One region of the Burkholderia anthinoferrum genome, then DNA from elsewhere that is predicted to be linked to it. Evidence: predicted binding sites of a transcription regulator. Region 1 holds the regulator's gene; each other region holds the start of a gene.

The links. The regulator HrcA, encoded in region 1, represses chaperone genes, less so after heat shock. The targets are predictions, from matches to a motif close to TTAGCACTCNNNNNNNNNGAGTGCTAA.
Region 2: a site for HrcA is predicted at 2,125-2,151, ahead of C5F75_RS27895 (co-chaperone GroES). Genes of this name have one in related genera too.
Region 3: a site for HrcA is predicted at 1,952-1,978, ahead of rpoH (RNA polymerase sigma factor RpoH). Genes of this name have one in related genera too.

What each region holds. Positions count from the first base shown of each region.
Region 1 covers NZ_LFZP01000041.1:429,276-433,942, forward strand. The annotation lists gene hemH (ferrochelatase) at 76-1,140, opposite strand; gene hrcA (heat-inducible transcriptional repressor HrcA) at 1,282-2,304, opposite strand; gene C5F75_RS15435 (NAD kinase) at 2,436-3,338, shown strand; gene recN (DNA repair protein RecN) at 3,358-4,667, shown strand, end outside.
Region 2 covers NZ_LFZP01000057.1:132,286-136,952, reverse strand. The annotation lists gene groL (chaperonin GroEL) at 149-1,789, opposite strand; gene C5F75_RS27895 (co-chaperone GroES) at 1,802-2,092, opposite strand; gene C5F75_RS27890 (LysR substrate-binding domain-containing protein) at 2,247-3,206, opposite strand; gene C5F75_RS27885 (M20 aminoacylase family protein) at 3,390-4,511, shown strand; gene C5F75_RS27880 (ABC transporter substrate-binding protein) at 4,562-4,667, shown strand, end outside.
Region 3 covers NZ_LFZP01000008.1:99,701-104,367, reverse strand. The annotation lists gene leuA (2-isopropylmalate synthase) at 1-526, shown strand, start outside; gene C5F75_RS03500 (nuclear transport factor 2 family protein) at 682-1,065, opposite strand; gene C5F75_RS03495 (acyloxyacyl hydrolase) at 1,111-1,680, opposite strand; gene rpoH (RNA polymerase sigma factor RpoH) at 2,040-2,975, shown strand; gene cydP (cytochrome oxidase putative small subunit CydP) at 3,345-3,626, shown strand; gene C5F75_RS03480 (cytochrome ubiquinol oxidase subunit I) at 3,616-4,667, shown strand, end outside.

The DNA of each region.
Region 1 (4,667 bases):
CGCCGGGCCGCCGTGTGATGGCTGACCGCCGCCCCGGGGAACGGCGAACAACGCGCGCGTGGGAATCGTTTCATCTCAATTGACCGGTTCGGGCTGCGCGGCCTTGACGGGCCAGCCCTGCAGATTTTCCGCGACGATCTCGCCGAGCGCGCCGATCCATGCGGAGGCACCGTTCAGGCACGGAATGCGGTGAAAGGTCTTGCCGCCGCCGGCGAGAAACTCGTCGCGCACTTCCATGCCGATTTCCTCGATCGTCTCGAGGCAATCGGCCGTGAAGCCGGGGCAGAACACGTCGGCCCGCCGCACGCCGGCCTCGCCGAATTCGCGCAGGGTCGGCGCGGTATACGGCTGGAGCCATTCGGCCTTGCCGAAGCGCGACTGGAACGTGACGCGGCATTCGGTGGCCGACAGCCCGAGCGCGGCCATCAGCAACGCACCCGTCTGCTGGCACTGGTCGTGATAGGGATCGCCGAGGTCGAGCGTGCGCTTCGGCACGCCGTGGAAACTCAGCACCAGCTTGTCGCCGGCCGCGAAATCGGGCCGGCCGTGCTGCGCCCAGTACTGGCGCACCTGCTCGGCCAGCGCGTGGATATAGGCCGGATGGTCGGCGTAGTGCCGCACCGTGCGCACTTCCGGCTGATTGCGCATGCGCGCGAGCGCGCCGAACGCGGCATCGAACGCGGTGGCGGTGGTCGACGCCGAGTATTGCGGATACATCGGCATCAGCAGCACGCGCTCGACGCCCGCCCGCTTGAACTGCGCGAGCGCGTGCGCAATGTTCGGACTGCCGTAGCGCATCGCGTAGTCGACCATCACGTGATAGCCGTTCGACGCGAGCAGGTGCCGCACGCTGTCGGTCTGGCGCTCGGTGTAGACACGCAGCGGCGAGCCCTCGGGCATCCAGACGGCCGCGTATTTCTTCGCGGACGCGCGGCCGCGCAGCGGCAGGATCAGCGTGCGCAGCAGCACCTGCCAGACGGCCTGCGGAATTTCGACGACCCGCGGATCCGACAGGAATTCGGCCAGGTAGCGCCGCACCGCGCGCGGGGTGGGCGCGTCGGGCGTGCCGAGATTGATCAGCAGCACACCGATGCGATGGGCAGCCGCGACACTCGATGGCGGCTCAAGATCGAAACGCATGGGCAGGAACGTGCTCGGGGCACGCAGTCGGACGGCCCTCAATTATAGCGGGCCGCAGCGCTCGGGTCGGCTGGCCGTTCGGCCGACTGGCGGCGCGCGCGACGCCGCGGCACGATGGCGGGACGGCGTCGGGGGCGGCTGCTACTGCTGGCTCAGCGTGAGCGACAGCAGGCGCGCGGTGATGTCGACGATCGGTATCACGCGGTTGTACGCCATGCGGGTCGGGCCGATCACGCCGAGCGTGCCGACGATCTTGCCGTTCACCTCGTAAGGCGCGGTCACGACGCTCATTTCCTCGATCGGCACGAGCGTCGATTCGCCGCCGATGAAGATCTGCACGCCCTGGGCGTGGCTCGACACGTCGAGCAGTTGCAGGAGGCCCGTCTTTTGGTCGAATACGTCGAACAGCTTGCGCAGCCGCGCCATGTCGGACGACAGGTCCGCCACCTCGAGCAGGTTGCGCTCGCCGGAAATCAGCACGGTGTCCTCGGTGTCGGGCACCTCGGTGCTGGCCGTCACGGCCGCGTGCATCAGCGTCGTCATGTCGCCGCGCAACTGGTCGATCTCGTCGCGCAGGCGGCGACGAACCTCGTCGAACGACAGGCCGGCGAAATGCGCGTTGATGTAGTTGGACGCCTCGGTCAGCTGCGACGGCGAATAGTCGCGCGGCGTCGCGAGCATGCGGTTCTGCACGTCGCCCTCGGGCGTGACGATGATCAGCAGGATGCGCTTGTCGGACAGGCGCATGAATTCGATCTGCTTGAACACGTGGCTGCGACGCGGCGTCAGCACGACGCCCGCGAACTGCGACAGGTTCGACAGCACGCTCGCGGCGGCCGCCACCACCCGCTGCTGCGGCTCGCCGGCCTGCAGCGTGTTCTGCACCTGACGCGCGACGGCCTCCGCGTCGATCGGCGCCTCGACCGTCAGCATCGTGTCGACGAACAGCCGGTAGCCGCGCGGCGTCGGCACGCGGCCGGCCGACGTGTGCGGGCTCGACACGAGGCCGAGCTCCTCCAGGTCGGACATCACGTTGCGGATCGTCGCCGGGCTCAGCTCGAGCCCGGAGTAACGGGACAACGTGCGCGATCCGACTGGCTGACCGTCGGCGATATACCGTTCGATCAGGGTTTTCAGGAGGGTTCGTGCGCGAGGATCTAGCATGGTGGAAAATTTTAGCGCAACCGCGCAAGCACGGCGAGTGGCGTCGGCCACCATTGCGCGGGCCGGCCCGATCCGGCCCCGTCGGCGCACGGGCGGTTCTTTTCGTCAACGAGCTATGGTGTAATGCCGGCATGAAAACCGGTAATCAGTTCAACACTGTCGCGCTCGTCGGCCGGAGCAACACGCCCGGCATCGCCGAGCCGCTCGCCACGCTGGCGGACAGCATTGCCACGCTCGGCTTCGAGGTCGTGTTCGAAGGCGATACCGCGCGGGAAATCGGCATCGCCGGCTACCCGGCGCTCACTCCGGCCGAAATCGGGGCACGAGCGGACGTGGCAATCGTGCTCGGCGGCGACGGCACGATGCTCGGCATCGGCCGCCAGCTTGCGCCGTACCGGACACCGCTGATCGGGATCAACCACGGGCGGCTCGGCTTCATCACCGACATCGCGGCCTCCGACATGCAGGCGCTCGTGCCCGTGATGCTGGCCGGCAAGTTCGAGCGCGAGGAGCGCTCGCTGCTCGAGGCGCGGATCGTACGCGACGGCGAACCGATCTACCACGCGCTCGCGTTCAACGACGTCGTCGTGAACCGCAGCGGCTTCTCCGGGATGGTCGAGCTGCGTGCGTCGGTCGACGGCCGCTACATGTACAACCAGCGCTCCGACGGCCTGATCGTCGCGACGCCCACCGGCTCGACCGCGTATGCGCTGTCGTCGGCCGGCCCGATCCTCCATCCGCAGTTGGCCGGCATCGTGCTCGTGCCGATCGCGCCGCACGCGCTGTCGAACCGGCCGATCGTGCTGCCCGACGATTCGAAGATCGCGATCCAGATCGTCGGCGGCCGCGACGTCAACGTGAACTTCGACATGCAGTCGTTCACGTCGCTCGAGCTGAACGACACGATCGAGGTGCGCCGCTCGAAGCACACGGTGCCGTTCCTGCACCCGATCGGCTACAGCTACTACACGACGCTGCGCAAGAAGCTGCACTGGAACGAACACGCATCGAACGAAGACGACAAGGCGTCCTGACGCCGCTCCGCCCGACACCATGCTCCGCCACCTCTCGATCCGCGACTTCGTCATCGTCGCCGCGCTCGATCTCGAATTCGACAGCGGCTTTTCCGTCTTTTCAGGCGAAACCGGGGCCGGCAAGTCGATCCTGATCGACGCCCTCGCCCTCGCGCTCGGCGAACGCGCCGACGCGAGCGTCGTGCGCACCGGCTGCGGCCGCGCCGACATCACGGCCGAGTTCACGCCGCACGACCGTGTCGCGCGCTGGCTCGACGACCACGCGTTCGACGCCGAGGACACCGTGATGCTGCGCCGCGTGATCGACGCGAACGGCCGGTCGCGTGCGTTCATCAACGGCACCAGCGCGACGCTCGCCCAACTGCGCGAACTCGGCGAGATGCTCGTCGACATCCACGGCCAGCACGCGCACCAGTTGCTGATGCGGCCCGACGCGCAGCGCGAGCTGTTCGACACGCACGCGGGGCTCGTCGCCGATGCCGCGAACGTCGCGCGCGCGTGGCGCGTGTGGCGCGACGCGACGCAGGCGATCGACGCCGCGAAGGCGCACGAGCGCGAATTGCAGCTCGAGCGCGAAAAGCTCGCGTGGCAGCTCGCCGAACTCGACAAGCTCGCGCCGCAAGCCGGCGAATGGGACGAAGTCAGCAACGAACACAAGCGCCTGTCGCATTCGGCGAACCTGATCGAAGGCGTGCGCGGCGCGCTCAACGCGCTGTCCGAGTCCGACGACGCGATGCTCGCGCAGCTCGGCGCGATCGTGTCGAAGCTGCGCAGCCTGGCCGACTACGACACCGCGCTCGGCGATGCGCTGGCATCGCTGGAGCCAGCCGAGATCCAGTTGCAGGAAGCCGTGTATTCGCTGTCGCACTATGCCCAGCGCGTCGATCTCGACCCGGAGCGGCTCGCGCAGGTCGAAACGCGGCTCGACGCGCTGCACTCGACCGCCCGCAAGTTCCGGCTGCCGCCCGACACGCTGCACGAGGAGCATGCGGCGCGCCGCGCGCAACTCGCCGCGCTCGACGCCGCCGCCGATCTCGGCGCGCTCGAAGCTGCGCAGGCCAAGGCGCGGGAAGCCTATCTCGCCGATGCGAAACGCCTGTCGAAGGCGCGCGCGCAGGCCGCGAAGGCGCTCGGCACGGCCGTCACGGCCGGCATGCAGGAACTGTCGATGGCAGGCGGCAGCTTCGAAGTCGCGCTCGTGCCGCTCGCCGACGGCGGCCCGCACGGGCTGGAACAGGTCGAATTCCGCGTGGCCGGGCACCCGGGCGTGCCGCTGCGGCCGCTCGCGAAGGTTGCGTCGGGCGGCGAGCTCGCACGGATCAGCCTCGC
Region 2 (4,667 bases), on a different contig from region 1:
ACCCGAGCGCGGCAGGCGGCTTCGTCGAACCCGGCATTCCGTGGCGCCAAAGCAAACAACGCGTGACGACTTCCGTCGCCACGCGTTGTTGCAGGATTCTGCCCAACCGCGCGCACGCCGACAAACCGGCGCGCACGCTGCCGCGTCGTCAGAAATCGAACCCCGGCCCGCCCGCACCCGGGCCGCCCGGCGCGGCGGCCGGCGCCGCGTCCTTCGGCGCTTCGAACACGGTCGCATCCGTCGTCAGCAGCAGCCCGGCCACCGACGCCGCGTTCTGCAGCGCGGTGCGCGTGACCTTGGTCGGATCGAGCACGCCCGATTCGACGAGATCGCCGTACTCGCCCGTCTGCGCGTTGTACCCGAAGTTGCCCGTGCCTTCGGCGACCTTCGCGACGACGACGCTCGCTTCCTCGCCCGCATTCGTGACGATCTGGCGCAGCGGTTCCTCGAGCGCGCGCAGCACGATCTTGATGCCCGCGTCCTGATCGGCGTTCGCGCCCTTCAGTTCGCGGATCGCCTGCCGCACGCGGATCAGCGCGACGCCGCCGCCCGGCACGATGCCTTCCTCGACGGCCGCGCGCGTGGCGTGCAGCGCGTCGTCGACGCGGTCCTTCTTCTCCTTTACCTCGATTTCGGTCGCACCGCCGACCTTGATCACCGCCACGCCGCCCGCGAGCTTCGCGACGCGTTCCTGCAGCTTCTCGCGGTCGTAGTCGGAGGTCGCCTCGTCGATCTGCACGCGGATCTGCTTCACGCGCGCCTCGATGTTCTTCGCATCGCCCGCGCCGTCGATCACCGTGGTGTTTTCCTTGCCGACCTCGATGCGCTTCGCCTGGCCCAGTTCTGCCAGCGTTGCCTTCTCGAGCGTCAGGCCGGTTTCTTCCGCGATGACTTGACCGCCGGTCAGGATCGCGATGTCCTCGAGCAGCGCCTTGCGGCGATCGCCGAAGCCCGGCGCCTTGACCGCGACCGTCTTCAGGATCCCGCGGATGTTGTTCACGACGAGCGTCGCGAGCGCTTCGCCTTCGACGTCTTCGGCGATGATCAGCAGCGGCCGGCCCGACTTGGCGACTTGTTCGAGCACCGGCAGCAGGTCGCGGATGTTCGAGATCTTCTTGTCGTGCAGCAGGATGTACGGGTTTTCGATCTCGGCGATCTGCTTGTCCGGATTGTTGATGAAGTACGGCGACAGGTAGCCGCGGTCGAACTGCAGCCCTTCGACGACGTCGAGCTCGTCGGCGAGCGACTTGCCGTCCTCGACGGTGATCACGCCTTCCTTGCCGACGCGGTCGATGGCCTCGGCGATGCGCTGGCCGATCGATTCCTCGCCGTTCGCGGAGATCGTCGCGACCTGGGCGATTTCCTTGCTGGTGGTGGTCGGCTTGCTGATCTTCTTCAGTTCGTCGACGGCCGACGCGACGGCCTTGTCGATGCCGCGCTTCAGGTCGAGCGGATTGAGCCCGGCCGCCACGTATTTCTGGCCTTCTCGGACGATCGCCTGCGCGAGCACGGTGGCCGTCGTCGTGCCGTCGCCGGCCGCATCGCTGGTGCGCGACGCGACTTCCTTCACGAGCTGGGCTCCGATGTTCTGCAGCTTGTCCGCGAGTTCGATTTCCTTCGCGACCGACACGCCGTCCTTCGTGACGACGGGCGCGCCGAAGCTGCGTTCGAGCACGACGTTGCGGCCCTTCGGCCCGAGCGTGACCTTCACCGCGTTCGCGAGGATGTTGACGCCTTCGGTCAGTTTCGACCGGGCGATGTCGCTGAAAATGATTTCCTTGGCTGCCATGATTGCGCTCCGTTATTGATTGACGACCGCGACGATGTCTTCCTCGCGCAGCACGAGAAACTCGTTGCCGTCCACCTTGACGGCTTGCCCCGCGTACTTGCCGAACAGCACGCGCTCGCCGACCTGAAGGTCGGGCACGATGCGCTGGCCGTCCGTGTCCTTGCGGCCGGGGCCCACGGCGATGACTTCGCCCTGATCGGGCTTTTCGGCGGCGCTGTCGGGGATCACGATGCCCGACGCGGTGGTGGTTTCCTGATCGAGTCGCTTCACGATCACGCGATCGTGCAAGGGGCGTAGGCTCATTGGTTCGTCCTGTGCGGTTCTGTCGAAATTGGCTGGCACTCTTTGGCAGAGAGTGCTGACGAGTATAAAAACGCGCGGCGGCGCGATCCAATAACGGATTTCGAAAAGCATTTGCGCGAATGCGCTATGGACGAACAGCAGCCGGTGCAGGCCGTCAGATCAGCAGCGACACCGTCTTGAACAGCGCGAGGTCCTCCTTGCGCGCGGATCGCGCGTGCCGGCGGATGACATGCAGCAGGCAATCGATGAAGCAGCGCGCGGCGTCGCTGAGCGTGCTGCTGCGGCGCGTGACGATGCCGAGCTCGCGCGGTTCGAACGTCTCCTTCAGCGACAACGCGCGCATCCGGTCGCCGGACGGCGGCACGGCCGCGAGAATCGTCGGGCACCACGTGCACATGTCGGCCTGTTCGAGCATCGTCTGCAACATCGCGACCGACTGCGCGCGGACGATGCGCCGCTCGTCGATCCGGGCGCCGTGGCGCGTGAACAGATAGTCGACGAGCGCGGCCTGCCCGTCGGCCGCGAAGTTCAGCACCCAGTCGTTGTCGAGCAGGTCGTGGATCGACCGCGCGCGTTCGAGCGGATGGCCGGCGCGCACCATGACCGACGTCTCGTAGCGCAACATCGGCTCGCATGCGAATTCCTGCGTGCCGCCCGGCTGCACGTGCCCGAGCGCGAAATCCATGCTGCCGTCGCGCAGCAGCGGTTGTGCGACGGCCATCAGCGCGTCGTAGAGTTCGAGCCGCACGTCGGGCATGTGCTCGCGAAATCGCAGCACCGCTTCCGCGAGGAACGTCATCGTGAGCCACGGCGTGACACCGATGCTCAGTCGGCCCTCGACGCGGCCGCGCATGCGTTCGAGATCGCTCTGCGCGTGTTCGAGCTGTTTCAGCACGAGCCTCGCGTGCGTGAGCAGCGTCTTGCCGTAGTCGGTGAAGCCGATCCCCTCCGGCGCGCGCACGAGCAGCGGCAGGCGCTCGCTCGCCTCCAGCTCGCGCAGCGCACGCGTGACGGCCGCCTGCGACAGCCCGAGCGAGCGTGCCGCGCCGCGAATGCTTCCAGCCTCCGCGCTGGCGACGAGCGCCTGCAACTGATGCAGCTTGATCGTGCTCATGGTGCGATACCCGACAACGAAAGGTTGTCATCATAACGAAACCGCGGCTGTTCGACGGGATTTTCGCTACCTACGATTAGGGCACGATCGGTCATTCGGGCGATCGGCAACCGGAATGCATCGAGGAGAATCGGGTTGGACCATTCATCCATTCAGCCGGAAATGGCGGCGATCGAGGCGGAGATGATCGCGCTGCGGCGCCGGCTGCACGCGCATCCGGAGCTGGGTTTCGACGAGCATGCGACGAGCGATCTCGTGGCCAAGCATCTGACAACGTGGGGTTATCGGGTGACGCGCGGGCTCGGCGGCACCGGCGTGGTCGGCACGCTCACGCGCGGCGCCGGGAAGCGGCTCGGGCTGCGCGCCGACATGGACGCGCTGCCGATTCGCGAGGCCACCGGGCTGCCGCATGCGAGCCGGCACGACGGCGTGATGCACGCGTGCGGTCACGACGGCCATACGACGATGTTGCTCGCGGCCGCGCGCTGTCTGGCGGAACGCGCATGCTTCACGGGTACGCTGAACCTGATCTTCCAGCCGGCGGAGGAAGGGCTCGGCGGCGCGAAGCGGATGATCGACGACGGGCTGTTCGCGCGCTTTCCCTGCGACGCGGTGTTCGCGATGCACAACGTGCCGGGCCTGCCGGCCGGCGTGCTCGGCTTCTGCGACGGCCCGGCGATGGCGTCGGCCGACGAGGTGCGCGTGCGTGTGACCGGGCGCGGCGGGCATGGCGCGGCGCCGCACCTGACGGTCGATCCCGTGGTCGTATGCGCGTCGATCGTGATGGCGCTGCAAAGCGTCGTGTCGCGCAACGTCAATCCGCAGGATCTGGCCATCGTCACGGCCGGGTCGATTCATGCGGGCACGGCATCGAACGTGATTCCCGCGCATGCGGAGCTCGCGCTCAGCGTGCGAGCGCTTTCGCCCGACGTGCGCGCGCTGCTCGAAACGCGCATTCGCGAGATCGTGCACGGGCAGGCCGCGAGTTACGGCGCGACGGCCGAGATCGATTACCGCCACGACTATCCGGTGCTGGTCAATCACGCGGCGGAGACCGCGTTCGCGCGCGACGTCGCCCGCGAATGGGGCGGCGATGCCGCGCTGATTCCGCACCTGAAGCCGATCGCGGCCAGCGAGGATTTCGCGTTCATGCTCGAAGCGTGCCCCGGCAGCTACCTGTCGATCGGCAACGGCGACGGTGTCGGCGGTTGCGGGCTGCATCACCCGGGTTACGACTTCAACGACGCATGCGTCGCCATCGGCGCGAGCTACTGGATTGCGCTGGCGGAGCGCTACCTCGCGTGAGGCGCCCGCACGCTTTCGATCGACGATTCACACACGCAAGGAGACTGGCAATGAAGACATGGATGGCGGCGCTCGCGGTGGCGCTGGCGGCAGGAACGGCGCAGGCGGGCGACTGGGCGGGCAAGGAGATTCGCCTCGCGGTCGATCCGACTTATC
Region 3 (4,667 bases), on a different contig from region 1:
GATCCGCGTGAACAGCCAGTCCGGCAAGGGCGGCGCGACGTTCCTGCTCGAACGCGGGATGGGCTTCACGCCGACGCGCCGCGTGCAGATCGAATTCAGCCAGGCAGTGCAGACGCTCGCCGACGCGTCGGGCGAGGAAGTGACGGGCGACGCGATCTGCGCGCTGTTCGCACGCGAATTCCTCGAAACCGACGGCCCGGCCGCGCGCCACGGCAGCGGCGCGCGCTGGCGGAACCGCGAGATCGCGGCGGCGCCCGCCGCCGACGCGACGCCCGACGACACCGTGCGACGTTTCGCCGCGGCCTTTGCGACGGCCGCCGGCGCCGCCGTCGACATTGCGTCGTGCGAACACGTGCGCGCCGCGGACGGCCGGATCGCGGTATCGGTCGGCTGCCGGGTCGGCGACGCGCCGCTGCGGCACGGCGTCGGCGTGCACGCCGATGCGGCGAGCGCGGCGCTCGATGCGCTCGTCAGCGCGATCAACCGCTCGGGATGGCACTGCGCGGATCGCCGCGCCGCGGCCTGAGCGCCGGGCTTCGATGCAGGGTTGAATGTCAGCGAGCGGTGCGTGACCGCCCGTGCGCCGCGCGATCCGCGCCGCACGAGGCAGCAAAAAGCGGCTCAGAAGGCCGCTTCGGTCGAGGCATGAAAAGGGACACTACCCGGGGGCGCCACCCGCGCTCATGTTTCGGTCGCGCACCGCGTCGCCTGCCACGCGAGCAGCCGCCACTGCCCGTGCTCGTGCGTGTGCACGGCCGTGTAGGCAATCGGAAACACGAGGCCGCCATTGTTCGTTTCCATCTCGATCAACGCGCGCCCGGTCACGACGCAGGTGGCATCGCCGACGGGCAGCAGGTCCTGCGACTGGACCTCGATCTGACGATAGCGGCGGCGGCCGGCGACGATGGCGTCGATGAACTGCTGCTTGGTTTCGCGTTTGCCGTTGGTGTGCACGAAGAACACCTTGTCCGACAATTGCGCGTCGAGCGCCTCGCCGTCGCCGTCCACCATCGCCCGGAACCGATCGCGCTCGAGCGCGCGGATCGCATCGACCACCTTCGCCATCGCCTGACTCCTCGGCAACGCGCCCGCCGTGCGCCGGCGTGCGGATCAGAAGTTGTACTGCAGGTAGAACTGGTGGAAATTTATACCAGGATTCGGCTCTTTGATACCCGCGTTAGACACATGTTGGAAACGGTAACCAACCTGATACTGTTGCCGTTGGCCGAACTGCGCGCCGACGCCGACGACGTCCGCGAACTGGAACGATGTCGACAGCGACAGATTGTTCGAGATCGTCGGATGCGTAAGGAACCGGATGCCGGCGCCGGCCTCGACGAACGGGCGAACCTGGCCCGCGCTCTTGATGAAACGGAACATCGGCGTCGCGCCGAATTCACCGATGTTGGCGTGCACGTTGCCGCCGGTGTGCCAGTAGCCGACATGGCCTTCCATCACGAACGCGAAGTGCCAGCCGCCGATTTCCCACCAGTTCCAGCCCGGATCCCAGACCACGCCGAGATCGGCCTTGTCGATCCCGTGGCGATCGGAAAATCCGCCGCCCGCCTGGATTCCCCAGCGATCCGCGAAAGCCGCACCCGATCCGCCCAGGAGAGACGCCGCCAGCGTCGCGTGCAGCACCACCCGGCCGCGGGGCCGACGGTTCTTCTTATTGTTCATCTGACACTCCAACTTTGTGGGTTGAATGGAGCCTGCCGCGACGGCCCGGCCCGAGCGAACTGAATGGTATGGTAAAGGACTTTTCGGATCGGCATCACGAAGCGAAATTGTTTGCTTCCAAAACGACAAAAATCGAAATCGTCTCCCGATTCCCATCAGAAACAACGGCTTACGGAACTTCGCGGCGGAGGCCTTGTCGCAGAATAGACTATCGGCTCGACTGATTCGATAGAAAACAGGGAACTTGGATGCCCCCGTGGCCTCTAAGGAATTAGCACTCATCTTGCGGGAGTGCTAAGATGGCCTCCGGAATCTCAACCGAGACCGGGGGTTTGCCCCTGATTCCAAAGGAGTTTTTAGTGAGCAACGCCCTGACCCTCCCGAACACCCTGCGCCCGACGCCGGCCAAGGCCGAATCGGCAGGCTCGCTGGCGCTCGCAGCCCAATCGATGTTGCCCGGCCAGCTCGGCAACATCGACGCGTACATCCAGGCCGTCAATCGCATTCCGCTGCTGACCGCCGAAGAGGAACGCCGGTACGCAACCGAATTCCGCGAGGACAACAACCTGGACGCGGCGCGCCGGCTCGTGCTGTCGCACCTGCGTCTCGTCGTGTCGATCGCGCGCAACTACCTCGGCTACGGCCTGCCGCACGGCGACCTGATCCAGGAAGGCAACATCGGCCTGATGAAAGCCGTGAAGCGGTTCGACCCGGCGCAAAACGTGCGCCTGGTGTCGTATGCGATTCACTGGATCAAGGCCGAGATCCACGAGTACATCCTGCGCAACTGGCGCATGGTGAAGGTCGCGACGACGAAGGCGCAGCGCAAGCTGTTCTTCAACCTGCGCAGCCACAAGAAGAGCATGCAGGCGATGACGCCCGAGGAAATCGACGGCCTCGCGCAGGAGCTCAACGTCAAGCGCGAGGAAGTGGCCGAGATGGAAACGCGCCTGTCGGGCGGCGACATCGCGCTCGAAGGGCAGGTCGACGACGGCGAGGAGTCGTACGCGCCGATCGCCTACCTGGCCGACTCGCACAACGAGCCGACCGCCGTGCTCGCCGCGCGCCAGCGCGACATGCTGCAGACGGACGGCATCGCGCAGGCGCTCGACGCGCTCGACGCGCGCAGCCGCCGCATCATCGAGGCGCGCTGGCTGCAGGTGGACGACGACGGCTCGGGCGGCTCGACGCTGCACGATCTCGCCGCCGAGTTCGGCGTGTCGGCGGAACGCATCCGCCAGATCGAAGCGAGCGCGATGAAAAAGATGCGCACGGCCCTCGCCGAATACGCGTAAATCCCGGCGATTCAGAGCACTGCATCGAAACCGCTGCCCGACCGGCAGCGGTTTTTTTTCGTCCGTTTTCCACTGCTTTTGACGCGCTTTTCAGCGCGTTTCGCGCCCCGTTTCCCTCCCCGTTTCCCGCCCGTTAATTGAACTGATTCATCCGGCATTGCGCTATTTGCAGCGCTCATCCGCATAACCTTGATCCACCTCAATTTTTAACCCCTGTTTCGCGACGGTCTGCCGCAGCGCAGCACTCGGCATCGGAAAGCAGTCCTTTTAAAATTGGCACATCAGGCGCAAAAGGATTAAAACAGCTTCACGGCCGTCACCAATCCGACGTAAAGTCGCCCCCAATCCGACCTAAATCGATTCAGGATAATCGCCTTGATCTCGATCAATAAAGAGCCTGCGCCGCCCTCGCGGCCGGCCGGCCCGATCGGCTGGCGCGCGCGCATCGCCGCATGGGCACGCGGACCGACCCTCGCCCGCGACATCACCCTGGTGCTGATCGTCAAGCTGATCCTCCTGATGTCGCTCAAATACGCATTCTTCAATCATCCGCAGGCCGAGCACATGTCGTTGCCGCCTGCCGCCGTGGCCGAGAAGCTGCTCTCGGTGCCGGCGCCTGCACCCACCGAGGGAGACCACCATGATAAGTAGCGAAGTCGTCGATCTGTCGCGTCTGCAGTTCGGCATCACGGCGCTCTACCACTTCCTGTTCGTGCCGCTGACGCTCGGCCTGTCCTGGCTGCTCGTCATCATGGAAGCCGTCTACGTGATGACCGGCAAACAGGTCTACAAGGACATGACGCAGTTCTGGGGCAAGCTGTTCGGGATCAACTTCGCGATGGGCGTGACGACCGGCATCACGCTCGAATTCCAGTTCGGCACGAACTGGTCGTACTACTCGCACTACGTCGGCGACATCTTCGGCGTGCCGCTCGCGGTCGAAGGCCTGATGGCGTTCTTCCTCGAATCGACGTTCGTCGGCCTGTTCTTCTTCGGCTGGAACCGCCTGTCGAAGGTCAAGCACCTGATCGTCACGTTCCTCGTCGCGCTGGGCTCGAACCTGTCCGCGTTGTGGATCCTCGTCGCGAACGGCTGGATGAACAACCCGGTCGGCGCCGAATTCAACTACCAGACGATGCGCATGGAAATGACGAGCCTGTTCGACGTGCTGTTCAACCCGGTCGCGCAGGTGAAGTTCGTGCACACCGTGTCGGCCGGCTACGTGTCGGCGGCGATGTTCGTGCTCGGCGTGTCGTCGTGGTACCTGCTGAAGAAGCGCGACGTCGACTTCGCGCTGCGCTCGTTCGCGGTCGCGGCCGGCTTCGGCCTCGCGGCCACGCTGTGCGTGATCGTGCTCGGCGACGAATCGGGCTACACGACCGGCGAAGTGCAGAAGATGAAGCTCGCCGCGATCGAATCCGAATGGGAAACGCAACCGGCGCCCGCGTCGTTCACGCTGATCGGCATCCCGAACCAGGAGGAACAGCGCACCGACTACGCGATCAAGATCCCGTACGCGCTCGGCCTGATCGCGACGCGCTCGATCGACGAACCCGTGATCGGCCTGCGCGACCTCGCGAAGCACAGCGAGGAGCACATCCAGAGCGGGATGATCGCGTACGGTGCGCTGCAGAAGATCAAGCAGGGCGACACGAGCGACGCGACGCGCGCGCTGTTCGACCAGCACAAGCA